DNA from 3 places in the Ornithinicoccus sp. genome. Region 1 is predicted to be linked to each of the others. Evidence: riboswitches for the same ligand, from Rfam matches in the RefSeq annotation. Region 1 holds a riboswitch; each other region holds the start of a gene.

Evidence for each region. Region 1 has a riboswitch for S-adenosylmethionine ahead of metB (cystathionine gamma-synthase). Riboswitches for the same ligand answer to the same signal wherever they lie in the genome.
Region 2: another riboswitch for S-adenosylmethionine. It lies ahead of AC1QRC_RS05155 (flavin reductase family protein); the one in region 1 lies ahead of metB (cystathionine gamma-synthase).
Region 3: another riboswitch for S-adenosylmethionine. It lies ahead of AC1QRC_RS04745 (bifunctional o-acetylhomoserine/o-acetylserine sulfhydrylase); the one in region 1 lies ahead of metB (cystathionine gamma-synthase).

What each region holds. Positions count from the first base shown of each region.
Region 1 is NZ_CM169976.1:435,321-444,621, forward strand. It holds gene AC1QRC_RS02295 (methylenetetrahydrofolate reductase) at 1-916, opposite strand, end outside; gene metB (cystathionine gamma-synthase) at 937-2,145, opposite strand; SAM riboswitch class I at 2,239-2,359, opposite strand; gene AC1QRC_RS02305 (LLM class flavin-dependent oxidoreductase) at 2,473-3,561, opposite strand; gene AC1QRC_RS02310 (dipeptide ABC transporter ATP-binding protein) at 3,558-5,219, opposite strand; gene AC1QRC_RS02315 (ABC transporter permease) at 5,216-6,172, opposite strand; gene AC1QRC_RS02320 (ABC transporter permease) at 6,163-6,933, opposite strand; gene AC1QRC_RS02325 (hypothetical protein) at 6,893-7,135, opposite strand; gene AC1QRC_RS02330 (ABC transporter substrate-binding protein) at 7,139-8,779, opposite strand; gene AC1QRC_RS02335 (flavin reductase family protein) at 8,785-9,301, opposite strand, start outside.
Region 2 is NZ_CM169976.1:979,911-989,211, reverse strand. It holds gene AC1QRC_RS05180 (hypothetical protein) at 1-68, shown strand, start outside; gene AC1QRC_RS05175 (class F sortase) at 75-824, shown strand; gene AC1QRC_RS05170 (anti-sigma factor) at 834-1,667, opposite strand; gene sigK (ECF RNA polymerase sigma factor SigK) at 1,664-2,227, opposite strand; gene AC1QRC_RS05160 (hypothetical protein) at 2,301-2,996, shown strand; SAM riboswitch class I at 3,108-3,198, shown strand; gene AC1QRC_RS05155 (flavin reductase family protein) at 3,398-3,943, shown strand; gene sfnG (dimethylsulfone monooxygenase SfnG) at 3,945-5,132, shown strand; gene AC1QRC_RS05145 (DinB family protein) at 5,157-5,810, opposite strand; gene AC1QRC_RS05140 (hypothetical protein) at 6,088-6,372, shown strand; gene AC1QRC_RS05135 (cysteine hydrolase family protein) at 6,395-6,946, opposite strand; gene AC1QRC_RS05130 (purine-cytosine permease family protein) at 6,943-8,478, opposite strand; gene AC1QRC_RS05125 (cell wall-binding repeat-containing protein) at 8,548-9,301, opposite strand, start outside.
Region 3 is NZ_CM169976.1:895,244-904,544, forward strand. It holds gene AC1QRC_RS04725 (hypothetical protein) at 1-520, shown strand, start outside; gene AC1QRC_RS04730 (SPFH domain-containing protein) at 595-1,788, opposite strand; gene AC1QRC_RS04735 (NfeD family protein) at 1,815-2,276, opposite strand; gene metX (homoserine O-acetyltransferase MetX) at 2,329-3,561, opposite strand; gene AC1QRC_RS04745 (bifunctional o-acetylhomoserine/o-acetylserine sulfhydrylase) at 3,561-4,871, opposite strand; SAM riboswitch class IV at 5,088-5,204, opposite strand; gene AC1QRC_RS04750 (hypothetical protein) at 5,346-6,458, shown strand; gene AC1QRC_RS04755 (hypothetical protein) at 6,486-6,950, opposite strand; gene AC1QRC_RS04760 (PspC domain-containing protein) at 6,952-8,211, opposite strand; gene AC1QRC_RS04765 (ATP-binding protein) at 8,318-9,301, shown strand, end outside.

The DNA.
Region 1 (9,301 bases):
CCGAGGCGTCGATCTCGACCCGGCGGATGGACACGCTCTCGATGTTGAACCCGAACGGCATTCCCAGCCGGGTGCAGAAGTCTGCGAGACCGGCGGCGATCTCGGTGCACTGCCGGAACGACTCGGCGAGCGGGTCGTCCGCCCGCTCGATCTGGTTGAGCAGCCACCGGGGTAGGTGCACCCCCAGCCAGCGGAGGAAGTCCAGCGTCTTCAGCGACCCGCACACCGACAGGGTGAACACCAGGGGTGCCGGCCGGATCCCCCGGTCGACGCACGCGTAGTAGTAGTCCGAGACCAGGTCCTTGGCCGCGTCGACGTCGTAGACGACCTGGGTCACGAAGAAGGAGGTCCCGGCGTCCTGCTTGCGCAGCATCCGGGTGTGCTCGTCGCCCCGAGCGGCGTGCCGCTCCGGTATCGCCACCGCCCCCAGGGACAGCCCGGCCCCGGCATCGCGCCACAGGGACTGTGCCTCGGTGAGCCTGGTGCGCACCTGCTTGGAGCCCGAGGAGGCTCCCACGAGGACCGTGGCGACCCGCGCCGGGTCCTGGTCGCTGAGCCACTGCTTGAGCTCGGTCGGCTGATACTTGCCCACCGAGCGGTAGATCACGACGGGTCGGTCCCAACCTGCGGCCAGGTGCCCGGCGTGGAACCGGGCCGGGTCGAGGGTCGGCAGGTAGGGGAAGGGGCGCTCCTCGGGGTTGCGGTCGCTCTCGTCCTCGATGTCGTAGAGGATCAGCGCGTCCAGGTCCAGGTCCCCGAGCCGCCCGGTGGTGACCTCGGCGATCCTGCGCAGGTCCTCCTCGGGGGTGTTGCGCCGGGGCGGGGTGATGCTGAACAGCAGCAACGGACGCTCCGGGAGCGCCAGCCGCGCGGCGAGACCGGTCGGCACCGTCTGCTCTCGCTCCCGATCGCTCACCGGGCCTCCTCCCGACACCCTCACGCTACCTCGCTGCGGCCCAGCGCCCCCGCAGCCTCCGCGGCCGCCAGCGCCCGGTCCAGGGCCCCGCGCACGTCGGCCACGAGGTCGGCAGGGTCCTCGATGCCCACCGACAGCCGGAGCAGCCCGTCGCTGATGCCCGCGACCTCCCGGGCCTCGGGGGTCATCGAGGCGTGCGTCATCGTCGCGGGGTGGGCGACGAGGCTCTCGGTGCCACCCAGCGATTCGGCCAGGCTGAAACATCGCAGCCCGTCGACGAAGGCCCGCACGGCAACCTCACCGCCGACCAGCTCGAGGGAGAGCATCGCCCCGAAGCCGTCCTGCTGTCGCGCCGCGAGGTCGTGACCGGGGTGGTCGGGCAGGCCCGGGTAGTAGACCCTGGCCAGTGCGGGGTGATCGGCGAGCTCGTCCACCACGGCGGCGACGTTCTCCTGGTGCGCCCGGATCCGGGTGTGCAGGGTGCGCAGCCCACGCAGGGTGAGGTAGGAATCGAAGGGGCTGCCCACGATCCCCAGCACGTTGGCCCAGTAGGCGAACTCCTCGTGCAGCTCCGGGGTGGCGGCGATGACCGCACCGCCCACGACGTCGCTGTGGCCGTTGATGAACTTGGTGGTCGAGTGCACCACCGCGTCGACACCGAACTCGAGGGGCCGCTGCAGGATCGGGGACAGGAAGGTGTTGTCCGCCACCACGATCGCACCGACCTCGTGCGCCGCCTCGGTGACCGCCGCGAGGTCGGTGATCCGCAGCAACGGGTTGGACGGGGTCTCGATCCAGACCACCCGGGGGGCCGTGGGTGCGGCGAGCGCCTCCCGCACCGCCGTCAGGTCGCTGAAGTCGACGGTCCGGCTCTCGAACTGCCCCCGTGCCGAGAGCGAGTCGAAGAGCCGCCAACTCCCCCCGTAGCAGTCGTGGGGCACCAGGATGGTGTCGCCCGGGCGCAGCAGCGCCTGGGTGCACAGTGTGATCGCCGCCATCCCCGTCGCCGTAATCGTCCCGGCGTGGCCGCCCTCCAACGTGGTCAGCGCCTCGGCCAGCACGTCGCGGGTCGGGTTGCCGCTGCGGGTGTAGTCGTAGGTCCGCTTGACGCCGAACTCGGCGAAGCTGAAGTTGCTGGACAGATACAACGGCGGGATGACCGCACCCTGCGACGGGTCGGCGTCGATGCCGGTCCGCAGACCGCGGGTGAGTCGGGAGATCTCGGTCATGTCGGTGGCGCCTTTCCCAGGTGTCCGGCCGCCAGATCCTGCGACATGCGGACGATGGGCGCCTCTCGCCAGCGGGCCACGGCCCGTCCGCGAGCTCCATCTTCCGGCCAATCCCCGAGGGACGCCGCAGGATTTGGCACCTTTGCCGCGGGTTGCCCCGCGGCAGGCTGCCCCGGCTTCGTCGGGCCTGTCCCTCAGCCGGTCGTGATGGATATCGTTCGGCAGCCTAACCCATCTGGGCCTCAGGACGAAAGGTGACCCTCGACACGATCCCCGACCGGCGCAGGATCTTCGGCGCGCCGGTCAGCGACACGACAAACCGTGCCGTCAGCCGGCTGCCAGTTCCGGGGCCGCGCCGAACGCCGGGTTCACCGGCGCTGCCAGCGGACGGGACGGGATCTCCCGGCGCAGCACGGGCGCCACCTCGGACTGGAACAGCTCGAGCGTCCGCCGGTGCTGCTGGGGGGTCAGGCCCTCCCCGTCGGCGTGCAGGTGCTGCACCTCGTGCCCGAGCTGCTCGTGGTAGCGGTGCACCTTCTCGATCACCTGCTGCGGGCTGCCGACGAGCGCCGAGCTGCGCTCCAGGAAGTCGTCGTAGTCGCGGAACGACGGCTCGACCCCCGCCGCCGCAAACTGCCGGGCCCGCGCCTCGTAGACGGGGCGGTGCAGCGCGACGGCCTCCTGGCTGTCCCGGGTGACCACGAAGCCCGCGGACCCGGCGCCGACGAGCGCGTCGGACGGGTCGCGCCCCGCCGCGGCCCACTGCTCCCGGTAGTACCGGACCAGTTCGGCATACGGCTCGATCCCGTGCGTGACGTTCGCCGAGAAGAGCGGTTCGCCGAACTCGACCGCCACGTCGACCGACGCCGTCGAGGTCGCGCTGCCGTGCCAGACCCGGATCGGACGCTGCAGCGGCTGCGGCCACACCTCGGCGTCGACCAGCGGCGGGCGGAACTGCCCGGACCAGGTGATCCGGTTGTTCCTCCACAACCGGCGGAACACCTCGTAGGACTCCCGGTTGCGGGCCCACTGGTCCTCCGGGGTCACGTGGAACAGCTCGCGCTGCGCCGACCCGTTGCCCTTGCCGATGATCAGCTCCAGCCGCCCGTCGGCCAGGTTGTCCAGGGTCGCGTAGTCCTCGAACGCGCGCACCGGGTCCAGCAGGCTGAGCGTCGTCACCCCGGTGAACAGGCGGATGCGGCTGGTCCGTGCCGCGATATGGCTCAGCACCACGGTCGGCGAGGAGGAGATGAACGGCCGCTCGTGCCGCTCCCCCACGGCATACCCGTCGAACCCGAGCTCCTCGGCCAGGACCGCGTTGTCGACCACCTGCCGCAGCCGTTCGTATGTCGACAGCCGGGTCCCGGTGACCGGGTCGGGCAGGTGGGTGATGAGGGTGAGGACGAGGAACTTCACGCCGGGACTCCTGCGGTGTGGTGTCGCGTCCCGGCGATCGCCGAGAGCAGCTCGTGGGTGTACGGGTGGGTGGGACGCTCGAAGACCTGCTCGGTCGGGGCCAGTTCGACCACCCGGCCCTGGCGCATCACGGCCACGTCATGGGCGATCTGCCGGACGACGGACAGGTCGTGCGTGATGAACAGGTAGGCCAGGCCGTCCTGCTCCTGCAGCTCCGCGAGCAGTTCGAGCACCTGCGCCTGCACCGAGACGTCGAGCGCCGAGACCGCCTCGTCGCAGACCACGAGGTCCGGCGACAGGGTCAGGGCGCGGGCGATCGCGACGCGCTGCCGCTGCCCGCCGGACAGCTCGGCCGGCTTGCGGGCGAGGGTGCCGTCCGGCAGGGCGACCCGGTCCACCAGGCGTGCGGCCAGCTCCCGTTGCGTGGCCCGGCTGCCGACCGAGAACGCCCGCAGCGGCTCGGTCACCAGCTCCTCGACGGTGAACCGCGGGTCCAGCGAGGCGTACGGGTTCTGGTAGATGAGCTGCGCCCGGCGCCGCAGGTCGCGCCACTCCCGTCCCTTCGCGGTGGTGATGTCGGCCCCGTCGAAGGTGACGGTGCCGGACGTCGGGTCGGCCAGGCGCAGCACCAGCCGCGCCGTGGTCGACTTCCCGGATCCGGACTCGCCGACCAGGGCCAGGGTCTGGCCCCGATGCAGCGTGAAGCTGACGTCGTCGACCGCCCGCACCGTCCGCGGACCGCTGCCGCGGGTCGCCGGCAGGGTGAAGTCCTTGATCAGGTGCTCCACCCGGACGAGCGGGATTGCCCCGGCGGACGCCGGCGCGGGCCGGCGGTATGCCGTGCCGGTCACCCCCGCGCCGGTGCCGGCGCCCAGGCCTAGCCCGGGAGCACTGGCCAGCAGCCTCCGGGTGTAGTCGTCCTGCGGGTCCTGGAGGATCTGCCGGACCGGGCCCTCCTCGACGACAAGCCCGCCCTGCATCACCACGATGCGGTCGGCCCGGTCTGCGGCCACGCCCAGGTCGTGGGTGACCAGCAGCATGGAGCTGCCCAGGTCGGCCGTCAGGGTCTCCAGGTGGTCCAGGATGCGCCGCTGCACGGTGACGTCGAGCGCACTGGTCGGCTCATCGGCGATGAGCAGGTCCGGCTCACCGGCGATGGCGATCGCGATGAGGACCCGCTGGCGCATGCCGCCGGACAGCTCGTGCGGGTACTGCCGCGCCCGCACCTCGGGCCGATCCAGCCCGACCTTCTCCAGCAGCGTCAGGGCCTGCGCCCGGGCGACGGCCCGCGGCAGCCTCCGGTGCGCCGTGATGGCCTCCACGACCTGGGGCCCGATCCGTTTCACCGGGTTGAGCGAGACGCTCGGGTCCTGCGGCACGAGGCCGACCTCGCGGCCCCGGACGGTGCGCAACCGTCGCTCGCTCCACCCGCTGACGTCGCGCCCGGCGAGCTCGATGCTGCCACCCTCGACCGTGGCGTTGTCGGCGAGCAGCCCGATGACCGAGTGGGCCAGGGTGCTCTTGCCCGAGCCGGACTCCCCGACCAGGGCGACCACCTCGCCCTTCCCGACGGCCAGGTCCACCCCCTTGAGGGCCTCCACCGGTCCCCGGGAGGTCTGGTAGGCCACCCGCAGGTCACGCACCTCGAGCACGGTCACCGGAACGCACCCCACTCCCCGTCCAGGGCCTTGGAGACCCGGTTGACCGCGAGCACGGTCGCCGCGATGGTCAGGCCGGGCAGCGTGGTCAGCCAGCTGGCGCTCGCCAGGTAGTTGCGGCCCTCCGAGACCAGCGACCCCCACTCGGGCGCGGGCCGGGGCGCCCCGTAGCCGAGGAAGCTCAGGGCCGACACGGCCAAGATCGCCATGCCGAACTCCAGCACCGCCAGCGCCAGGATCGGGCCGGACGCGTTGGGCAGGATGTGCCGCCGCAGCGTGACGTGCCAGCGGGACCCGAGGGACCGGGCGGCCTCGACATACGTGGCCTGGCAGACCCGCAGGGTCTGCGACCGGGCGATCCGGGCGAAGGTCGCCACGCTGCCGACGGCGACCGCGATGGCCACGTTCGTGGGCCCGAAGCCGAGCGCCGCAATCAGGGCCAGCGACAGCAGCAGCGACGGGATCGCCATGAGCACGTCGACGACCCGCATGACCGCGTGGTCGACCCAGCCGCCGAGGAAGCCGGCCACCACCCCGAGCAGCCCCCCGGCGGCCAGCGCCAGGCCGACCGCGATGAGGGCGGTGCGCAGCGACAGCGCGGTGCCGTGCACGACCCGGGTGAACAGGTCCCGGCCCAGGTTGTCGGTGCCGAACCAGTGCGCCGAGTTCGGGGCCAGCAGCTTCTCCGCGGTGACGCCGACGTCGGGGTCACCGGGGGCGATCAGACCCGGGGCGAAGGCCGCCACCACGACTACCAGCAGGAGGGCCACGCTCAGCAGCAGGCCGGGCCGGCGCAGGCCGAACCGGACCACCCGCGGCAACCGCGGGGCCCGGGCCAGGCGGCGCGCGGTCGACCGTGGTCGCGCCGGGGCGGCGGACGTGCCTGCCGGGGCCTCGGCGGACCTGTCGGCCGGGGGCGGGTCGAGGAGGACCGTGGTCTGGGTCAGCGACATCGGGCGCTCCCTCCTAGGAGTAGGACCGGCCGACGGCGACCCGGGGGTCGGCGAGCGGCAGGACGAGGTCGACGATGAGATTGGCCAGCACGAACACGGTGGCGCCGAGGACGACGACGCCCTGGACGACCGGCAGGTCCTGGAAGCTGACCGAGGTGACGGTGAGGCGCCCGACACCGGCCCTGCTGAACACGGTCTCGACGATCACCGAGCCGGCCAGCAGGTTGCCCACGACCAGCCCGAGCACCGTCAGCACCGGCAGCGAGGCGTTGCGCAGCGCGTGCCGGGCGTGGATCGCGCAGTCGGCTGATCCCCTTGGCGCGCGCGGTCACGATGTAGGGCTCGGCCAGGGCGTCCTTGAGGCAGGTCGCCAGCACCTGGGCGATCAGCGCGCCGATCGGGATCGCGAGGGTCACGGCCGGCAGCACCAGGGAGCGCCAGCCGTGGTCCCCCAACGCGGGGAACCAGCCGAAGGTGAAGCTGAACCACTGCACCAGCACCAGGCCGACCCAGAAGGTGGGCAGCGACACCGCCACCGGCGGCAGCGCGAGCAGGAACTGGCGCAGCCAGCCGACGGAGGTGTAGGTCGCCAGCACCGCCAGCGTCCCGCCGAGCAGCACGGCCAGCACCAGGGCGCTGGAGGCCAGCTGCACGGTGCTCGGGAGGGCCTGGGCGATCGCGGCGGTCACCGCCTGCCCGGACTGCACCGAGGCGCCGAAGTCACCCTGCAGCGCGGCCAGGAGCTGGGTGCCGTACTGCACGAGCAGGGGGTCGTCGAAGCCGTACTGGGCACGCAGCGCGGCCAGCTCCTCCGCGCTGACGGGTGCGCCCTTCCATGCCGCCGGAGGCCATGGCGGCCACCGGGTCGCCGGGCAGCAGGTAGAGCACCAGGAAGGAGACCGTGTAGGCCGCCCACAGCACGCCGACCGCCAGGCCGAGCCGCACCGCGACATACCGCGCCATGGCCTACTGCTCGATCCAGGCGTCGTAGAGCTGCACCCGGGACCCGGCGTCGAAGGTCACGCCGTGCACGTCCTCCCCGACGCCCAGCACGGTGGTCAGCTCGACGACCGGCACCACCAGTCGCTCGCCGACCAGGTGTTGCTGGGCCGCGGCGAGGACCTCGCCCCGCTCCTCCTCGTCGGCGCTCCCGGCTTGCTCGACCAGCAGGTCGTCCAGCGCGGAGGGCTCCAGCCGGTAGTTGTTGGCCAGGTCCGTGTGGAACGACGAGCGCAGGATGTCGCCGTCGGCCCGGGTGAGGTTGCCCCAGTTGGTGTCGTAGTTGCCCTCGGCGACCGTGGCCGTCCAGTCGGCCACCTGTCCCTCGGTGAGGCTGACCTCGATCCCGACGGCCGCCAGCTGCTGCTGGATCAGCTCCAGGGTCGGTGCGTTGGTGGCGGCGTTGTTGAACCAGAGGATGTCGAAGGACACGCGCTCCCCGTCCTTGGCGAAGACCCCGTCCTCCCCCTTGGCGTAGCCCGCCTCCGTCAGCGCGGCCTCCGCGCCCTCCGGGTCGAACTCCAGGAGAGCCGACTGGTCGGCATACAGCGGGGTGGTGGAGGCCAGGATGCTGGTGGCCGGCACCGCGTAGGAGGTGTAGACCGTGTCGACGATCTCCTGCCGGTCGATCGCCAGCGCGATCGCCTCGCGGACCGCCGGGTCGGACAGCACCTCGTGGTCGTGGTTGACGTAGAGGCTGAACGGGATCCCGGGGTTGGACCGGGCCAGCAGCTGGGCACCGGAGGCGCCCAGCGTCTCCTCGTCCTGCGGGGCGATGTTGCCGATGACGTCGACCTGACCGGACGTCAGGGACCCGCTGCGCACCCCGGACTCGGGCACGATCGTGAACTCCAGGGTGTCCAGGTAGGCCTCCCCGGTGTGCTCCCACAGCGAGGAGCCCCAGTCGTAGCCCTCCCGCTTGGTCAGCGTGATCGAGCTGTCCGCCACGTAGTCCTCGAGCTCGAACGGGCCGGAGCCGACGACGCCGGCGCAGCGCTCGTCGTCGGTCTGCTCCGCCGACTCCGGCGACAGCAGCCCCAGGGTGTGGGTGGACGTGGCCTGGAGGAACTGGGCGTTGGGTCGGTCGAACTCGACGGTGAAGGTGCGCTCGTCCTCGATGGTGGTGCCGGTGTAGCCGTCCAGGTAGCCCTTGATCAGGGCACCGCGCACCCCGATGTCCTGCGCGCGGTCCAGGTTGGTCTGCACCGCCTCGGAGTCGACCGGGGTCCCGTCGCTGAAGGTGGCGCCCTCGCGCAGCGTGAAGGTGTAGGAGCTGGCGTCGTCGTTGACCTCCCAGGACTCCGCGAGCCAGGGAACGATCTCGCCGGTCTCGGGGTCCTGGTCGGTCAGCGAGTCGACCAGGTGCCGGATCGAGTAGATGGTGTCGTTGCTGCCGACCTGTTGCGGGTCGACGCAGCCCTGGTCGGACCCGACGGCGAAGCGCAGGGTGCCGCCGGGCGTGACGTCCTCGGGGCTCGACGCGGGCAGGGCGCTGGCGGCCGCGCCGGCGCCGCCCTGGCTGCCGGGCTCGGCCGTGCCGCCGGGTGCGCAGGCCGCGAGGAGGAGGGCCGCGCCCAGGGCTCCGGTGATGGGTCGGGTGTGGGTCATGGGGGTCACCGTTCGGGGGAAGGGTCAGGGGTGGAGGTGTGCCCGGTGCCGCCGCGGGCGACGTCGACCACCTCGCGGTAGCCGCCGTCGTGGTAGGCCAGCGGGGCACCGGGGGTGTGCTCGATGTCGACCACCTCGGCGAGCACGACGGCGCTGTCGCCGACGTGGGTCCGGCTGCGGACCGCGAGGATGAGCCGAGCCAGGGACCGGTCCAGGACCGGCAGCCCGTGCGGCCCGGAGGCCCAGCGGCCGGCGGCGGCGAACCGGTCGATGCCGCTGGTCGCGAAGGCCGAGGCGACGTCCTGCTGGTCCCGGTGCAACAGGTGCGCCGCGATGTGACCGGCCCGCTGCACGGTGGGCCAGCTGGAGGCCGTCCGGGAGATGTTGAAGCTGACGTAGAGCGGGTCCAGCGACACCGACACCAGCGAGGTGGCGGTGAAGCCGACGGGGCGCAACGGACCGCCGGCCGTGATGACGCTGACCGTGCCGACGGCGCTGCGGAACGCCGCCCGGAAGGCCGCG
Region 2 (9,301 bases), 540 kb from region 1:
CGCTGGCGGCCGGGGGGCTGGGCCTGGCAGCGTCCCGTCGGCGGGACAGCGCCCGCCACGAGGTCTGACCGCTGGTGGCCACGAGCCGGCCCGGAGGCCGCGGACGCACCCTGCTGTCCGTGGCCTCCGGGCTGCTGCTCGTCGCCGGGATCGTCGTCCTGCTCTGGGTCGTCCTGAGCCAGGTCGACGATCCGCCTGCTCCCGAGGCTGACGCCTCCCGGCCGCCGGTCGCCACGACGGGCTCCGCCGGGCCGACTGACGGGCCCGCGACCCAGGACGCCCCCGCCCCCTCGACCACCCCAGGGACACCGTCGACCGTGCCACCAGAGTCGTCGACCGCGGCGCCGGAGTCGTCGGCGTTGCCGCCGTCCGACCCCGTTGCGGTCCGGATCCCCTCGATCGACGTGGCTAGCCCGTTGCACCCGCTCGGCCTCGACGACGACGGCACTCTCCTGGTGCCGAGCGGCGAGCGCTACGACGAGGCCGCCTGGTATGAGGGGTCACCCACCCCGGGCGAGGTCGGACCCACCGTGATCGAGGGGCACGTCACCAGCCAGGGATCGGTGCCCAGCATCTTCTACGACCTGGGGGCACTACGTCCTGGCGACCTCGTCGAGGTGGACCGGGAGGACGGGCGCACGGTGACCTTCGAGGTATACGGGACCGAGAGCTTCCCCAAGGACGCCTTCCCCAAGGTCACGGTCTACGGCAACACCGAGGGCCCAGAGCTGCGCCTGATCACCTGCGGGGGCCTGTACGACCCGGACCGCGGGGCCCACGTCGACAACATCGTGGTCTTCGCCCGGTGGGTGCCCGGGGCCTGAGCCGACCGGTCAGCCCTCGATCGGCACGGCCACCAGGGGGTCGCTCGTCGGCTGCTCGGAGCCGCCGGCCGGCTCGAGGGTCACCCCCACCGCCACGGCACCGCCGGACTCCCCCTCCAGGACCATCTCGGTGGTGTCGGCGCCAGTGCGCGGCATCAGCCCGGCGGAGACGGCAGTGCCGTCCTCGTGGACGAACCACAGCTGGTAGTCCTGACCCTCCGGGGCCTCCTCCATGCCCTCGGCAACGAAGACGGTCGAGTCCAACGAGGCGGCCGTCACCACCGTGACGGTCACATCCCCGAGCGTCTCGGTGTGCCGCACCGCGTCCGGGGCTTCCAACACGTCCTCGGCCACGACCACCGGCGCGGGGACGTCGTTGGTCACCCACTGCGTCACCGCCACCGCGCCGACAATGACGGCTGCCGCCGCCGCGATGCCCACCCACCAGGCGCGTCGCTCGGCCGCCGCGGCCGCTTCTCCCGTGGTGGCATCCGAGTCCTCGGCGCTGCCGAGCTCACCGTCAGCGTCGTCCTCCCGGCCCCGCAGCGGGACCACGGCCGGAGGCTCCTGCGCGATCTGCTCCAGCAGCCGCGCGCGCAGTCCCGCCGGGGGCTCCTCCTCCAGCCCGACGCTCAGGTCGACCACGGGGTCGGCGAGCTCGGCGACCTCCCGCCGGCAGTCGGGGCAGGAGGCCAGGTGCTCCTCGAACTCGGCGCGTTCCCGGTCGTCGACGGCATCCAGCACATAGGCGCCCACGAGGTCGTGCACCGTCGGCTCTGCCGGGTCGGCATCGCCGTCCCGGGTCCCGCCGGGGTCTGCGCCCCGGTGCTCCTGGTCGCTCACTGTCCACCTCCCATCGTGTCCCGCATCTTGCCCAACCCGTCCCTGATCCGGGTCTTCGCCGTGCCCAACGGCACGTCGAGGCGCTCCGCGACCTCCCGGTGGGTGAGGCCCTCGAAGTACGCGAGTTCGATGGCCGCCCGCTGGGCCGGGGTGAGTTCCCCGAGCGCGTCACGCACCCGAGTCGCCTCCATTCGTTCCTCGACCGCCTCCGCGGTGACGTCGAACGGGGGCGTGGTCCGCTGTGATTCGTAGGCGTCGTCCCTCGCGGATTGGGCCACGACGGAGCGCACCCGGTCGACCGCGCGGCGGTGCGCCAGCGTCAGCAGCCAGGAGATCGCGCTGCCCCGGTCGGGGTCGAAGGAGCTCGCCGTCCGCCACACCTGTAGGAACACCTCCTGGGTGACTTCCTCGGCCTGGGACCGGTCCCGCAGGACGCGCAGCACCAGTCCGTAAACCCGGGGCGCCGTCGAGTCATAGAGGTCGGCGAAGGCCGCCTGGTCACCACGAGCCACGGCGACCAGTCGCGTCGCCAGGGCCGGGCCGTCCTGGTCACCTCGCATCGCCCCCATCCTGCCCCATGGCGGGGCCCTCGTCCGGGAGAAGGAGGGTCGGGCGGGGCACTACGGTGTGACCATGACCGGCGAGATGGACGAAGCCCTCGCCCACTACCGGTCGCTGGTGCACCGCTGGGCCGCGCCACTGCGCACCTCCGGCTGCGCGATCTGGGTGCGGGGGCGGGACCACTACCGGGTCGGCGAGGTCGTGCACCTGCGTCGGGCGACGCCCTCCCGGACCCGCCTGGCCAGCATCGTCCGGCGCAACAGCACCGAGGGATCCGACCCCGTGACGGGGCTCATCCCGGCCCTGGGCGGCGCCGTCGTGCTGGAGCCGGTCGGCACCGACATCGCGCTCCTGGCCGACCCGCTCTCGCTGGGCGGGGTGGCTGTCGTCGTGCGGTGGGACCCGACGCGGGGGGTCACCGTCACTTCGGCCGTGGACGGGGAGACCGCAGAGGAGCACGACCTGCCCGCCCAGACCGCACCCGCCGACACCGCACCCGCCGACGCCGCACGCACCCACGCGTCACCCGCCGACGCACCACCCGCCGCAGCCCCTCTGCTCGGCGCCCTGCGGGCGGCGAGCGTCGCGGCGGAGCGCGGAGATCCTGGGCCCGGACCCGGACCCCGACCTGGCGGTCGGCCTGACCGCGGCCGAGGCCCTCACCGGCATCCGGCTCCCGCTGCCGGGACCGTTCACCCTGCTCCGCGCCGTCCACCTGCGCGTGCCGGCAGGCTGACGTCAATGCATGATGACGTCGCAGCACGCTGACGCGCTGCACTCGACTCCGGTGCCGCCGAACCACCACGCCAAGCCCGCTGATCCTGCGGCCGACCAGATCTCTCGATTGACAGGACCGAAGATCCTGTGATCGACTGGCGTCACCCATCCAGAGCGGCCGAGAGACCTGGCTCGTTGACGCCGCAGCAACCACCCCCGGCGGGGCAGGTGCTCACGCCAGGATCGATGGAGGAATCGTGCAGCACCATCAGCGCCCTCGCGCGGCCCACGCCCCGCACCTGCGTCGCACCGTCGACCTGATGCGCCGGGCGGTCAGCGCCTGTCGTCCCTGACGCGCCAGACCGCCGTTCGCAGCTTCGCCACGCACCGCATCACCCTCTCGCCTGGCCCGACCCGGGCCCCCTGCACGCACCTGATTCCAGGAGTACGCCATGACCATCAGCCTGTCCCCCACCCTTGCCCGACCCCACGCCGCGCCACCAGCGGAGCCCACCCCACCGGTGGTGGACCTACGGGGCACCTTCGCGCGGGCCGCCGCCAGCGCATGGGTCGTCACCGGCTCCGGCTCCCGGGGCCCCGTCGGCTTCACCGCGATCTCCGTCGTGTCGGTGTCGCTGTCCCCGCCGCTCGTGTCGTTCAACGTCGCCAAGACCTCCTCCTCCCTCGTGACCATCGCGCAGACCCAGCGCGCAGCCCTGCACCTGCTCGGCGAGGACCAGCAGCAGCTGGCCGACCGCTTCGCCCGCGACCGCAGCAAGCGCTTCGTCGACGACGGCGCATGGTCCTACGACGACCACGGGCTGCCAGCGGTCCACGGGAGCACCGCACGACTCATCACCCGGATCCACGACCTGGTCGACGCCGGCGACAGTTTCGTCGCGATCGCCCGGGTCGAGCACGCCGTCTCCTCGGCCGGCAATCCCCTGGTGCACCACGCCGGCCGGTTCACCCCGTTGCCCACCACGATCGGAGCCTGACATGACCGACGACACGACCGACCGCCCGAGCACGGCAGCCCCCGCCGCGACAGCCCCCACCACGGGCCAGCCGGGGTCCGACCCGCTCGCCTTCGCCTACTGGGTCCCCAACGTCTCGGGTGGCCTGGTGGTCTCGACCATCGACCAGCGGACCAACCACACGCCGGACTACAACCTCGATGTGGCCCGCGCCGCCGAACGGGTCGGCTTCGACTACGCCCTGACCCAGGTGCGGTACCTGGCCTCCTACGGGGCCGACGCCCAGCACGAGTCGGTCTCCTTCTCCCTGGGGCTGCTGTCCGCCACCGAACGTCTCAAGGTCATCGCCGCGGTCCACCCGGGACAGTGGCCGCCGACCGTGCTGGCCAAGCTCGGTGCCACCGCACAGGACCTGCACGACAACAGGTTCTGCCTCAACGTCGTCTCCGGGTGGTTCAAGAAGGAGTACACGGACCTGGGCCTGCCCTGGCTGGACCACGAGGAGCGCTACCGTCGCGCCGAGGAGTTCATCGAGGTGCTGCGCGGGCTGTGGGCCGAGGACGACTTCACCTACCGCGGCGACTTCTACCGGACCCGCGACGTCACCTTCCGGCCCCAGCCGCGACTGCAGCCGGAGGTGTTCCAGGGCGGCAACTCCACCTCGGCTCGGGCCATGGCCGGCCGCCTGTCCGACTGGTACTTCATGAACGGCAACACTGTCGAGGGAGCCGCCGAGCAGATCGAGGACGTCGGTGGCCAGGCCGCCGCGCACGGTCGCAGGGTGCGCTTTGGCATCAACGGCTTCGCCGTCGTGCGGGACACCGAGGACGAGGCCCGCGGCGTCGTCGAGGAGGTCATCGCCAAGGCCGACGTCGACAAGGTCAACGACTTCGGCAACGCGGTGAAGCAGGCCGGCGCGGCCACCTCGGACAAGAAGGGGATGTGGGCCGACAGTGAGTTCAAGGACCTGGTGCAGTACAACGACGGCTTCCGCACCGGTCTGATCGGCACTCCCGCACAGGTGGCCCGGCGGATCGTGGACTACAAGCGTGCCGGGGTCGACCTGGTGCTGTTGGGCTTCCTGCACGTGCGCGAGGACGTCGAGCGATTCGGGGAGCAGGTGATCCCGCTGGTGCGGGAACTGGAGGCACAGGAGCCGTATGCCGAGGCGTCGGCGGAGCGCACCCCGGACCCCGCCCTCGTCGGCTGAGCCGGCCGGCGCGGACGCCGGGTCCTACCCGGTCCCGCCACCGGCCTCCTCCTGCCGCCCGGCGTCGCGGGCCGCCTGCTCGAGGCGTGCGACGTAGTCGGCCCACCACTGCGCGTCGCCGCCGGGGAGGTTCTCCCGGCCGGGCAGGAGGCCGACCTGCCCGTCGATCATCTCGCGCACGATGTCGGCCTGACCGGCGTGCCGGTCGGTCTCGGTAACGACGTGGACCAGGATCTGGTGCAGGGTGACGTCCGCCTTCTCCGGTGACCACCACGGCACCCGGCCGGCGGCGTGCAGCGGCAGCAGCCGGATCGTCTCGTCGGTGTGCGCCCAGACCGCGTGGTAGAGCCCGACGATGTCAGCCCGGGTCTCCTCGGCGGTCGCCCACATGTCGGCGTTGTCCTCGGCGCCGTCGGCGAACCACGGCAGCGCGATCCCCGACGGCCTGCCGAACGTGTCGCCCAGGTAGCCCAGCTCCACGCTGGCCGTGTGCTTCACCAGACCCAGCAGATTGGTGCCGGTGGCCGTCATCGGCCGTCGGACGTCGTACTCGGACAGGCCCTCGAGCTTCCAGAGCAGCGCGTCGCGGGCCAGTTGCAGGTAGCGGTGCAGGGTGGCCTTCGCCTCGCCGTCGAGGTCGCGGCCGGGCCCGGTGCCCGCGGGCAGGTCGTCGGTCACTCTCCGAGCATCCCACGGGCCGACCGTCGGGGCACCCACTGTGCTACTGCGATGGTCACTAGGCGTCGGTCCGGACAGACGCCTAGTGACCATCTCGGTAGCAGAGTCGCCACGTCAGGACCAGAGTCTTCTTGTGACAGCACGGGACCCGCCCGCGAAGTGGCGACACAAGAGCGACACACCCTGCCTAGACTCGTGGGCGTTGCGCCGGCGGAGGGAGTCAGGGTGACACGCAGTGACACGGGCGCGGGAGCATGCCGCCCGGTGAGGATGGCCCATGATCACCGTTGAGCTCCGGACCACCCACCACCGGTGGACCGAGGTCGTGGCCACCCTGGAGGTCCGCGACGACGGGACCCACAAGATCACCGGCAGTCGCAGCGCGCTCGACCTGGGCGAGTCGATGCTGTCCTTCCCCGGCCCCCGGGCGATCAGCTTCTACGACGACCCGTGGCTGTGGGCCCGCTCGTTGCCACGCAACCTCACCAGCCCGTGGCTGCACGCCGTCATCGTGAAGGAAACGCCCCGGGCGCTGCGCAACAGCGCCTCCGCCGCCGGGTAGCTCTACGCCCGGTGCCGAGCGCTCAGCTGCCGAGCACCTCCGCCGCGGTGCGCACCTGCAGTTGCGGGCCATAGAGCGCCATCGCGTCCAGCGCCCGCTGGTGGTTGGCGTCGTCGGAGCCGGCGCACGCGTCGGACACCACGGTCACGGTGGCCCCGGCGTCGATGGCTGGCAGCGCCGTGGACAGCACACAGCAGTCGGTAGCCACTCCGGTCAGCACCAGGTGCGGGACCGGCCCGGTCAGGGCCTCCAGCTGGGTCCCCCACTTGCCGAACGTCGGCTCGTCGACCGTATGCCGGGTGCTGAGTCCTGCGACGTCGGGCACCAGGGCGAACAGCGGGTCGTCCGCCGGCTTGTCGGCGAAGGCCCACTCCTGGAAGTACGGCACCCAGGACCCGCGCTTGGCGGCCGGGGGCAACCACCGCGTGAGGACCACCCGGTCACCGAACTGGCCGGCGAGGCGGTGCACCGGCTCGACGATCTCGGCGAACCGCGGCGCCGCCCAGTCCGAGGAGGGGTCGGCGAAGATTACCTGCGGGTCGATGACGACCAGCCAGGCCTCCTCCGGTCTCACGCCTGCACCCGGTCCTCACCGGCCCCGTCGGCGGGCGACCCCGGTGCCACCGGGGCACCGGCCTCCTGGCGACGGATCGCACCCGCCTGCAGCACGGCATACCCCACGAACCCGATGAGCAGGGCCACGAGCACGCCCAGGTTGGCCCACGCCCAGTCGCCGTCCCGGCCGCCGAGGCCGAGCGGTCCGAGCAGGTAGCCCTGCCAGTTGTTCCACCCGGCGTCCTCGGCGAAGGCGTTGATGACCAGGCCCCACCCGACCACGGACCCCACGGCCATCAGCGCCACGGACGTCCAGTTCCAGTTGCCGTAGCGACCGGTGCCGTGGAACAGCGCGTGCTCGTCGTAGTCGCGCCGGCGCAGCATCACGTCGGCCATCAGGATCCCGGCCCAGGTGGCGATCGGCACCCCGAGGGTGATCAGGAAGCTCTGGAACGGCGCCAGGAAGTTCTCGGCGAAGAACACGACGTAGATCGTGCCCACGGTCAGGATCAGCCCGTCCAGCCCGGCAGCGGCGGGTCGCGGGATGTTCACGCCCAGGCTGAGCAGCGTCAGGCCGGAGGAGTAGATGCCCAGCACCGCGCCGCTGACCAGGGCCAGGACCGCCGCGATCAGGAAGGGTACGAGGAACCAGTTGGGCAGGATCGTCGCCAGGGTGCCGATCGGGTCGTTGGCGATCCCGTCGATGAGACCCGGCTGGGTGCCCGCCAGCGCCAGGCCGTAGCAGACCAGCAGGGTCGGGGCCAGGGCCCCGCCGAAGGTGTTCCAGAAGACGATCTTGCCGCCGGAGGCGTCCCGCCGCTGGTAGCGGGACCAGTCGGCCGCGATGTTGATCCACCCGAGCCCGAAGCCGGTCATCACCATCACCAGGGCGCCGATCACTGCCTGGGTGGACCCGCCCGGCAGCGCGGTGACCACCGACATGTCGATCTCGCCGAAGGTGAGGACGATGTAGAGGATCGTGATCGCCCCGGTGAGCCAGGTCAGCACCGACTGCATCCGGATGATGGTGTGGTAGCCGGCCACCGAGGCCAGCACGATGAGCGTGGCGATGACCACGCAGGCGATCACCTTGGTGGTCGTGCCGCTGCTCCAGCCGAGCTCTCCGAAGACTGTCGCGGTGGCCAGCGTGGCCATGATCGCCAGGAAGGTCTCCCAGCCGATGGAGATCATCCAGGAGAACACCCCGGGCACCTTCTGCCCGTTCACCCCGAACGCCGCCCGGGAGAGCACCATGGTCGGCGCCGAGCCCCGCTTGCCGGCGATCGCGATGATCCCGCAGAAGAGGAACGAGAGCGTCACGCCGACGACGGTGACCAGCAGGGCCTGGGCGAAGGAGACGCCGAACCCGTAGACGAACGCCGCATAGCTCATCCCGAAGACCGAGACGTTGGCGGCGAACCACGGCCAGAACAGGTCCGACGGCTTCGCCGTCCGCTCCGACTCGGCGATGATGTCGATCCCGTTGGTCTCGACGAGGACGCGCTCCCGCTCCGGCAGGGCCCCGGTCCCGGCCGGGATGGTGTCAGTCATGGGCGAATGCTCCCACAGCGACGCTGCGGCGGCCGGGAACTGCGCGCCGCAACCGTCAGTCCACCGCCGTCACTGCAGGTAGGTGCCGAGCTCGTCCAGCGTGCTGTTGTGCACCACGGAGGAACCGCCCAACACGTACATCTGCGAGGGGTTCTGGCGCTCCAGCGCCGACCCCGTCGCCGCCGGCACCCGGTCCGGCCGGGTCAGCAGCAGCGGGGTGCTGCGCCGTCCGGCGAGGGCTGCCCCGACGAGGGCGTCGGGGAACTCCTGCCCCGACGCGACGTGCGCGGGCGAGGCCCCGGAGGGGAAGCGGGCGGCGACGGCCCTGGCCGTCTCGTAGCGGTCGGTCCCCGAGACCCGGGTGTAGCCCTTGCTGCGGGTGTGGGTGGCCGCCTGCTCCGCGACCTTCTTCGAGATCACCGAGGTGCCACCGAGGACGATCACCTCGCCGGCGTTGAGGCGCTTCAACTGGGCCACCGTGCTGGAGTCCAACGCGTCAGGCCGGGTCAGCAGCAACGGCGCCTGCTCGTGGCCGGCGAGGGCCGCGGCGGCCAGCGCGTCGGGATAGTTCTCCCCGCTGGCCAGGTAGACCCGGCTCCCGCCCGAGGGGTAGTAGGAGGCGAGGGCGGCGGCTGTGTCGTACCGGGTCGCGCCGGAGACCCGCTCCACGGTCCCGCTGGTGGCGTAACCCTTGAGCTGGGTCGCGACGGTGCCCGAGACGGCACCGGTGCCGCCGAGCACCACGATCCGCCCCGGGGAGAGCCGGGTCAGGGCGGACTTGGTCTCCGTCGGGATCTCACCCTTGCGGACCAGGAGCACCGGG
Region 3 (9,301 bases), 460 kb from region 1:
GTACACCGCGGATGAGCTGGACCGCTTCGGGGAGGACGTCGCGGGGGGCTCCCCACTCCTGCGGCACGAAGGGCTGCACCTGGCCATGATCCTGCGGCACCTGGACGGCTCGGCCCCGATGTGGGTCTCGGAGGGGATGGCGGGCTGGTTCGAGGTCGCGGCCGCGCAGGAGGCGGCCGAGGACCTGCACTGGTGGTACGGCGTCCTGCTCCGGGATGGCGGGCTGCCGACGGCGCTGCCCCCGTCGCTCTGGATGACCTTCCAGGGGGAGGGGCCGGAGGACGTGGACCGCAACTATGCCGAGTCGGCCATGGTGTTCCGGTATGTCGAAGAGGTCTACGGCTACGACGCCACCCTCGCGCTGGGGAACCAGTGGCATGCGATCGGGATGTGGGAGAGCGAGGAGGAACTGGTCGACGCGGCGCTGCAGGAGCACCTCGGGGTGGGCAGGGAGCAGTTCGTGACCGACTGGGTCGGTTGGGTGGCTGAGCAGTACCCCGACGCGGGGTCGGGGGACTGACCCGGTGCGGTAGCGGACCCACGAGGGATCGGAGCCTGGAGCGGCCCAACTGGTCGTGCCCTACTGGTCGTGCCCTACTGGTCGTCGGGTCCCGGGGCGGGGTCGGGTGTGGTCGACGCCTCCGGAGCGGGCTCGGTTGCCGGCTCGGTGGCCGGAGGTGCCGGCTCTGCCCGTCCGCCCTGACGTCCGGGTGCGGCACCGCCGCGGCGGGAGGTGCGGGTCGACTCGGCGGCCTCCCGGCTGGCGCCGGCCGCCTCCTCGCGGGCCCGGCGCAGCGCCTCGCCGGGGTCCTCCAGGTCGACCGAGCCCAACCCGTCGCCCGAGCTCTCGGCGCCCTGCTGCATCGACCCGGCCGCGGCGTCGAGGTGCTCGTGGCCCGGGCTGCCGGGGGCGCCGAGGGCAGAGCCGATGCCCTGCAGCGCCTGCGTCAGCTCGGTGGGCACGACCCACAGGGTGTTGGACTCGCCCTGGGCGATCTGGGGCAGCATCTGCAGGTACTGGTAGGCCAGCAGCTTGCTGTCCGGGTTGCCCTTGTGGATGGCGTCGAAGACCTGCAGGATCGCGCGCGCCTCACCCTGGGCCTCCAGGATCGCCGACTGCGCGGCACCCTCGGCGCGCAGGATCGCGGCCTGCTTCTCACCCTCGGCCGTGAGGATCTGGGACTGCTTGACACCCTCGGCGTTCAGGATGGTGGCGCGGCGGTCGCGCTCGGCCCGCATCTGCTTCTCCATCGAGTCCTGCACGCTGGCCGGCGGGTCGATGGCCTTGAGCTCCACCCGGTTGACGCGGATCCCCCAGCGGCCCGTGGCGTCGTCGAGCACGCCGCGCAGCTGGCCGTTGATCTGGTCGCGGCTCGTGAGCGTCTGCTCCAGGTCCAGGGAGCCCACCACGTTGCGCAGCGTCGTCACGGTCAGTTGCTCGACGCCCTGGATGTAGTTGGCGATCTCGTAGGTCGCCGCCTTGGGGTCCGTGGGCTGGAAGTAGATCACCGTGTCGATGCTGACCACCAGGTTGTCGCTGGTGATCACGGGCTGCGGCGGGAAGGAGACGACCTGCTCGCGCAGGTCCACGTTGGCGCGGACCCGGTCCATGAACGGGATCAGGAACGCCAGGCCCGGGTCGAGCGTGCGGTGGTAGCGGCCGAGGCGCTCCACGATCAGTGCGGTGGCCTGTGGGACGATCTTGACGGCACGGGCGATGGCCGTGGCGATGAAGATCACCAGCAGTATGAGCACCGCATAGGTGGCGATGTCTGTCGGGCTGGGCATGCTGGTGACCTCCTGGTGTGGTGGGACTAGGGCGAGGGGTCCGCGGGGATCTCGTCGACGACCGCGGTGGCCCCCTCGATGCGCACGACGGTGACCCTGGCCCCACTGGGGAAGGAGGCGGTGCCGACGCTGCGGGCGCTCCACTCCTCACCGGCCAGTTTGACCAGCCCCGTGGCGTCGGTGACCTCGTGCAGCACGATCGCGGTGCGGCCGACGTGCGCAGCGGTGTTGGTGCGCTGCCCCTCGGTCGCGGGCTTGAGCTTGCGCAGGGCGAGGGGGCGCAGCAGGGCGAGGAGCAGCAGCGCGGTGATGACGAAGACGAAGACCTGGCCGGCGAATCCGAGACCGAAGTAGGCGGCGACGGCCGAGGCCACCGCTGCGAGCGCCAGCATGCTGAAGACGAGGTCCAGCGAGGCGATCTCGATCAGTCCGAGGGCCAGGGCCGCCCCGACCCACCAGAGCCACTGGGTCTCGCGCAACCACTCCATCGTGCACCTCCGCCCTTTGCCCCATCGTAGGGGAAGGTGCTCGCGACCCCTATCAGAGGCCGGTCCCGCTGAACTGCAGCTCGTGTGGGGCGACCGCGGGGCGTGCCCGGCCCAGGCGTCCCCCGTCGGCAGGCGCCTGCTCGGGGGGCGCGCCGTCCCGCGTCGCGGACTGTGCCGGTGCCGAGGCACCGATTGGTCGGTCCGCGAGGGCGTCGGCGATGATCGCGAAGACCTGCTCGGTCTCGACCAGGAACCCGTCGTGCCCGTAGGGCGAGGCGATGGTGACCAGGCCCCGACAACTGGGCGCGGTGGCGATGACGGCGCCGTCCTCGGGGGTGAACAGCCGGTCGCTGTCGACCACGGCCACGGTCAGGTCGGCGGTGATGCGGCGCAGGGCGGCCGTGACCCCGCCGCGGTCCCGGCCGATGTCGTGGCCGTTCATCACCTCGGTCAGCACCAGGTAGGTGTTGGCGTCGAAGCGGCGGACCAGCTTGCGCCCGTGGTGCTCCAGGTAGGACTGCACGGCATACCGCCCGCCGTGCGACGGATCCTCGCCCTGCTGGGGGGAGGCCCCGAACCGTTCGCCCAGCTCACCCGCGCTGCGGTATGTGGCGTGGGCGATCTGGCGGGCCACCTCCAGACCGGCGCGCGGACCGGGCCCTGGGTAGTAGTCGCCGCCGACGTAGCCGGGGTCGGACCGGATCGCGTACAGCTGCGGCGTGGCCCACGCGATCTGGTCGGCCGTGGCGGCAGCGGATGTCGCGATCGGCAGGCAGCGGCGCACCCGCCCGGGGAACGTGACCGCCCACTCCAGCGCCCGCATACCGCCCATCGACCCACCGATCACGGCGGCAAAGGATCGGATCCCGAGCCGGTCGGCCAGGGCCGCCTCGGCGCGCACCTGGTCCCGGACGGTCAGCCGGGGGAAGAGCGAACCCCACGGCCGACCGTCCTGTCCCGGGGAGGAGGGCCCGGTGCTGCCTCGGCAGCCGCCGAGGACGTTCGGTGCGATCACGAAGTAGCGGTCGGTGTCGAGGGGGCGACCCGGCCCGATGAGGCCGGGCCACCACCCCGCGGTCGGGCTGTCCGGTCCGGTCTCACCCTCGACGTGGGAGTCCCCGGTGAGTGCGTGCAGCACCAGCACCGCGTTGTCGCCCGCCTCGTTCAGACGTCCCCACGACTCGTACGCGAGGCGGGCGCCCGGCAGTATCTGCCCGGACTCCAGGGTGAGGTCACCGACGACGCGGGAGCGTCGTCCGGATCCGGCGGACAGCCCGACCGGCATCAGGCCCCCTTGGCCGCCACGAAGCCGACCTCAAGGTCGGCCAGGATGTCGTCGACGTGCTCGATCCCGACGGCCAGCCGCACCAGTCCCGGGGTGACCCCGGCTGCGCGCTGGGCCTCCTCGGTGAGCTGGCGGTGGGTGGTCGAGGCGGGGTGGATCACCAGCGACCGGACATCGCCGATGTTGGCGACGTTGGAGTGCAGCTCCAGGGCGGAGACGAAGCGCTTGCCGGCCTCCAGTCCCCCCTCGATCTCGAAGGCGAGGACCGCGCCGGCGCCGCCGGGGAGGTACTTCTGGGCCAGCTCGTAGGACGGGTGGCCCGGCAGCCCGGCGTAGGACACTGACTGCACCTGCTCGTGGTCCAGCAGCCAGTTGGCCACCTGCTTGGCGTTGGCGACGTGCCGCTCGACGCGCAGCGACAGGGTCTCCAGGCCCTGGGCGATGAGGAAGGCGTTGAACGGCGAGATCGCCGGGCCGATGTCACGCAGCAGCTGTACGCGGGCCTTCAGGATGTAGGCCAGGTTGGCCCCGAGCGGGCTGCCCACGCCGAGGTCCCGGGCAAAGACCAGCCCGTGGTAGCTCTCGTCGGGGGTGTTGAATCCGGGGAACCGCTCCGGGTACTGCGCGTAGTCGAAGTTGCCGCTGTCGACGATCACGCCGCCGATGGACGTGCCGTGGCCGCCGAGGTACTTGGTGGCGGAGTGGACGACGATGTCGGCGCCATGCTCGATCGGGCGGTGCAGGAACGGGGTCGGGATGGTGTTGTCCACGATGAGCGGGACACCGACCTCGTGGGCGACCGTCGAGACGGCGACGGTGTCGAGCACCTCGCTGCTCGGGTTGGCCAGGGACTCCGCGTAGAAGGCCTTGGTGTTGTCCTGGGCTGCGGCACGCCACGACTCGGGGTCGGTCGGGTCCTCGACGAAGGTGACCTCGATGCCCAGCTTGGGCAGCGTGTGGGCGAACAGGTTCTGGGTGCCGCCGTAGAGGCTGGGCGAGGCGACCAGGTGGTCGCCGGCGGAGGCCACGTTGAGGATGGCCAGGGTGCTGGCGGCCTGCCCGGAGGCGAGCAGCAGGGCGCCGACCCCGCCCTCGAGGTCGGCAATCCGGTTCTCCACCACCTCGGAGGTCGGGTTGCCGATGCGCGTGTAGACCGGACCGAGGTCCTCGAGGTTGAAGCGGGCGGCGGCGACGTCGGCGTCGTCGAAGACGAACGAGGTCGTCTGGTAGATGGGCAGGGCCCGCGCGCCGGTGACGGCATCGGGGGTCTGCCCGGCGTGGATCTGGCGGGTGGCGAAGGACCAACTCATGGTGGGGATCTCCTGTATGTCGTGGGGAGGGTTCTGCGGGTGTGGTGCGGATGTCGCGCGAGGGCCCTGCGGGCAGGACCCCGGCGCAGGTGGGCTTCACGGGGGACGCGCGCGCCCGCCTACGGCAGGCGGCAGTGTCCGGGTGTCAGTGGCGACACATTCGACAGGTCACAGCGGCGCTCCTTCTACGGCGTCTGCTGGGCCTCTCGGGTGAGTGGCCCGCGCTTGCGGGAACGTCGTGTGACGTCCCGCCAGGTCATCACCCGGGGCACCCCACCGCGAGTGGAGGGTTGCCGCCCAGCAAGCCGGGGCTTGGTGCTGGGACTCATGACCTGTCAGAGATCTAACAGCACGCTGTGACCGAAGTCAATGCGGCTACGACCAATGCGCGGGAGGCTCTCATGAAGAATCTGCGGACATCCGCGACCTTGTGTTGTAGTACTTCGGCATAAGCCGGGCTACTAGTGTCGTTCCATGCAGCCCAGCACCGGCCGCGCCGCAGTCCTGGCCGTCGTCGTGGTCTCGCTCACAGCCTGCGCCGGGACGGACGACGACACCGCCGACGCGACCGACCCGACCTCGACCGCGGAGGCTGGGGCGACCCCGGTGGCTGGGGCGACCGCGGCGCCGCCGGGGGACGACACGTCCGGAGCCACGGACTCGGGGACGTCCCCCGGGGGCACTCCGGCGGGGGCGGGGCTGTTCCTGGTGCCGGAGGACGTCACGCACGTCACGATCACCGACTTCGACGCGATCAGGGCGCGGCTGGGCGTCCCCGACATGACCTCGGACTGGTTGATGACGGACCGGGTCGAGTTCTGGGAGCAGGTCCCGGCCAGCACCGTGCTCCTGACGGACGGGGCGCTGCGGGAGGACAACTCACTCTTCATGCTCGAGTACGGCTTCACGCAGGACGACGTCGACTGGGAGGCACGGTGGGCGGGCGAGGCGCCGGGGATGGCGCTCGGGCTGCGCCCCGACCTCGGCGTGGCGGGGGTGGAACGGGCGCTGACCGACGAGGTGGACGCGGTCGCCGGTGCCGAGCTGGTCCTGCCGGAGCGGGTGGTGGTCAGGGGTGCCGTAGGCCCGGAGGCCCTGCCCCTCGCCACCGACCCTGCCATCGGGCGGTTGGCGGATGTGGACGCCGAGTCTCTCTACCTCCGGCGGGGGTGCATCCCGTTCCATGACGCGCTCGGGGTCGACGCGACCATCGAGCACCAGGACGAGGTCACCGCGGCCCACGACGTCGAGGCACTCCTGCCGGTCGAGGCAGTGGCGGTCGCCTTCACCGGCCGGACGGCCACGTTCCGGCTCGCCTATCCCGCCGGGACGGGCGAAGAGGAGGCCAGGGCCGACCTGGCGGCCCGGTCCGCACTGGCTGCCGACTGGCCCCTCGTCGAGTCGATCACCTTCGCCGACGGCTTCGACGTGGCCCAGCCCTCCCCGGCCCGGTTCGCCGACGGGGTCGGCGAGCTGGACTACCCGGTCACGGCGCCCGGCGGCGCAGCGCACCTGTCGCTGACCGAGGTGCTGCCGGTGGGAGTCTGCAACGAGGTGCCGCCGATGCCCGAGCCGACGGGCCTGTAGGCACCCGACCTGCCGGGTCCGACCCCGTCAGTCCCGCTGGCGCCGACTGGTGAGCCCGACCAGCCCGACGAGGACGAGCAGAGCGCCCAACCCCGCGAAGGCGACGGGCACGGCATACCGCCAGTCGACCGTCACGTCGAAGAGTTGGAGGGTCAGGGCACCCCCGGCCACGGCCAGGCACACCACCCCGAAGGCCACGGTGCCCCACGCTGGCCCACCGGGGGCGGGCAGCCGCTCCGCCGCGGCGGCGCCCGGAGTGCCCGAGTCCGGCGAGGTGGGGTGCTGCTCCACCGGCGGCCCTCCGGCGGAGGTACCGGTGCCGCTGCCCGGGGCGCTGTGCTCGGGGTGGTCCATCCGTGTCGTCGTGTCGGCCGCGAGCGCGCGGGTGGTGTCCTCCTCCGGGGGCACCTGGCGCCACTCGGGCAACTCGGTGCGCTCCACGGGGAAGTCGGGGGCGCCTGAGTGCGGCCGGAGCTGGTTGTCGTCGGTCATGTCAGTTCCTCTCCACAGAGACCTGGCCGATACCCACCTGGGCGTCGATCACGAGGTCCACCGGACCGTCGCCGAGGACCAGGTCCTCCGTCACATTGAGACCACCGAAGATGGCGGCCCCGTCGTCGGCGCTCGGGTCGAAGTTGTTCAGGTTGACGGTGCCGATCCCGCTGCCCGCTTCCACGCGGATGGTCAGGTCATCCGGCACCAGGATCCGCAGGTGCCCGATGTTGACGTCCGCGCTGATGGTCTGCCCGTCAAGGTCCGCGGGGTCCAGGCGGCGCAAGTCCAGGATCCCCTCCCCGGCGCCCAGCGCGAACGTGGAGCCCTCCTCCAGGTTCGTCGGGCGCCAGGTGTCCTGCCCGACCCGGGTCGAGACGCCGTAGTCGTCGGGCAGCGGCGCCACGACCACGGTCGTGATGAGCAGCACCGTGGCGAGGAAGCCGGGCCAGCCGCTGTGCCGACCCGCGGCGCCCAGGAACAGGACGACCAGCCCGAGGACGGCCAGAGCGGCGGCGAGCGCCACGACCAGGTCGTTGCCGGGCAGGTCGAACTCGGTGCCGGACCAGAGCAGCCCACCGAAGGCGAGCATCGCCAGCCCGGTCGCGATCAGGGCGACCAGGGGGCCGCCGGTCTTCCTGCGCTCGCGCACGGGGCGAGGCGGCTTCGGGGGCCGGGGCGTGGCGTGCTGCGGCGTGCCCTGCGGAGACGCGCTGGGCTGGGGTGAGACTTGCTGTGCCGTGCCCTGCGGAGACGTGCTGGGCTGGGGTGAGACCTGCTGTGTCGTGCCCTGCTGTCCTGTGGGCCGGCCCTCAAACGAGGACCGCAGGAGGTAGACGACGCCCACGACCACCCCGACCGTGATGGCGAGTGAGGCCACCCACCAGCCGGCGTTCCAGAAGCCGCCCGGGCCGCCCCACCACGGGAAGACACCGATGGTGACGAGGACGGCCGCCACCAGGAGCAGGATCGACTCCCCGCGACCATCGCGCAGGCCCTGCTCCAGGTGGGTGCGCTCGTCCCGGTCCGGGATCAGCAGCCAGGCCCACAGGTACAGGGCGAGGCCGAAGCCGAAGAATGCGGTCGCCACGATGAAGCCGACCCTGATTACCAGCGGGTCGAGCCCGATCCGCTCGGCGATCCCGGAGCAGACCCCGCCCACCCACCTGCCGGAGCCCCGGCGCAGGTCAATCCGCCGCAGGGAGTCGAAGAAGGAGTCGGTGCCGGGGTGTTGGCCCTGGCCGCCTGGTGCGTTCGTCATGCCTCCACGGTCCCCGACCGGGGCCCTGCCCGCTATGGGGGGCGACCCTGAGCCGACCCTGGGGGCGCCCTGAGATCGGGGCGTTTCGGTGGGCGGGGAGCCTCCCGTGGGTCAGGATGGAGGGGTGCAGGAGACCGACCGGACCCGACCCCCGTTGCGCCGCCCGGCGTCGGGACGCGAACTCGCGGGTGTCTGCGCGGGTCTGGCCCGGCACCTGGGCCTGCACCCGAACGCCCTGCGGGTCGGCTTCGTCCTGCTCGCGTTCGTCGGTGGGGCCGGGTTCCTGATCTACGGGGTGCTGTGGGCGACCGTGGAGGAGGAGCGGTCCGACGGCCCGGCGACCGGGGAGGGGGCGGTGCAGCGGCTCACCGGCCAGCGGCTCACCGTGTCGGACTCGGCGCTGGGGGTGTTGTTTCTCGGAGTCGGGCTCATCGTCACCGGAGCCATCCTGGGCCTGCAGTTCCTGGGGGTGGACCTGCGCCTGGACATCACGATCCCGATCCTCGTGGTGGCACTTGGGGCGGTGTTTGCCTGGTCCCAGCTGGACGAGACCACCCGCCGGCGGTGGGTGCCCGGGGACGGTCCGCAGCGCAACCAGGCGGTGACCCGGCTGGCCATCGGCGTGGCGATCGCGGTGGTCGGGCTGATCATGGTGGTCAGCCGCGACCAGGGGCTGGACCAGCTGTGGGACATGGCGGTCTCGGTGTTCGTCGTGCTGGTGGGCGTCTCCCTGATTGCCGCGCCCTACGTGATGCGCCTGTGGCGCGACCTCCGGGCCGAGCAGGCCGAGCGGATCCGCGCGACCGAACGCGCCGACATCGCGGCGCACCTGCACGACTCCGTGCTCCAGACGCTGGCCCTGATCCAGCGTCGCTCGGACGACCCGGTGCAGGTCAGCCGCCTGGCACGGGCCCAGGAACGGGAACTGCGCAACTGGCTGTATGCCGGACCGCCGGGGGCCGCCTCCACCCTCGCCTCGGCGATCGCCGCGGTCGGGCACGAGGTCGAGGACCTGCACGGGATCGCGATCGAGACCGTCGTGACGGGGGATCGTCACCTCGACGACGCCGGGAACGCCCTGGTCAGCGCT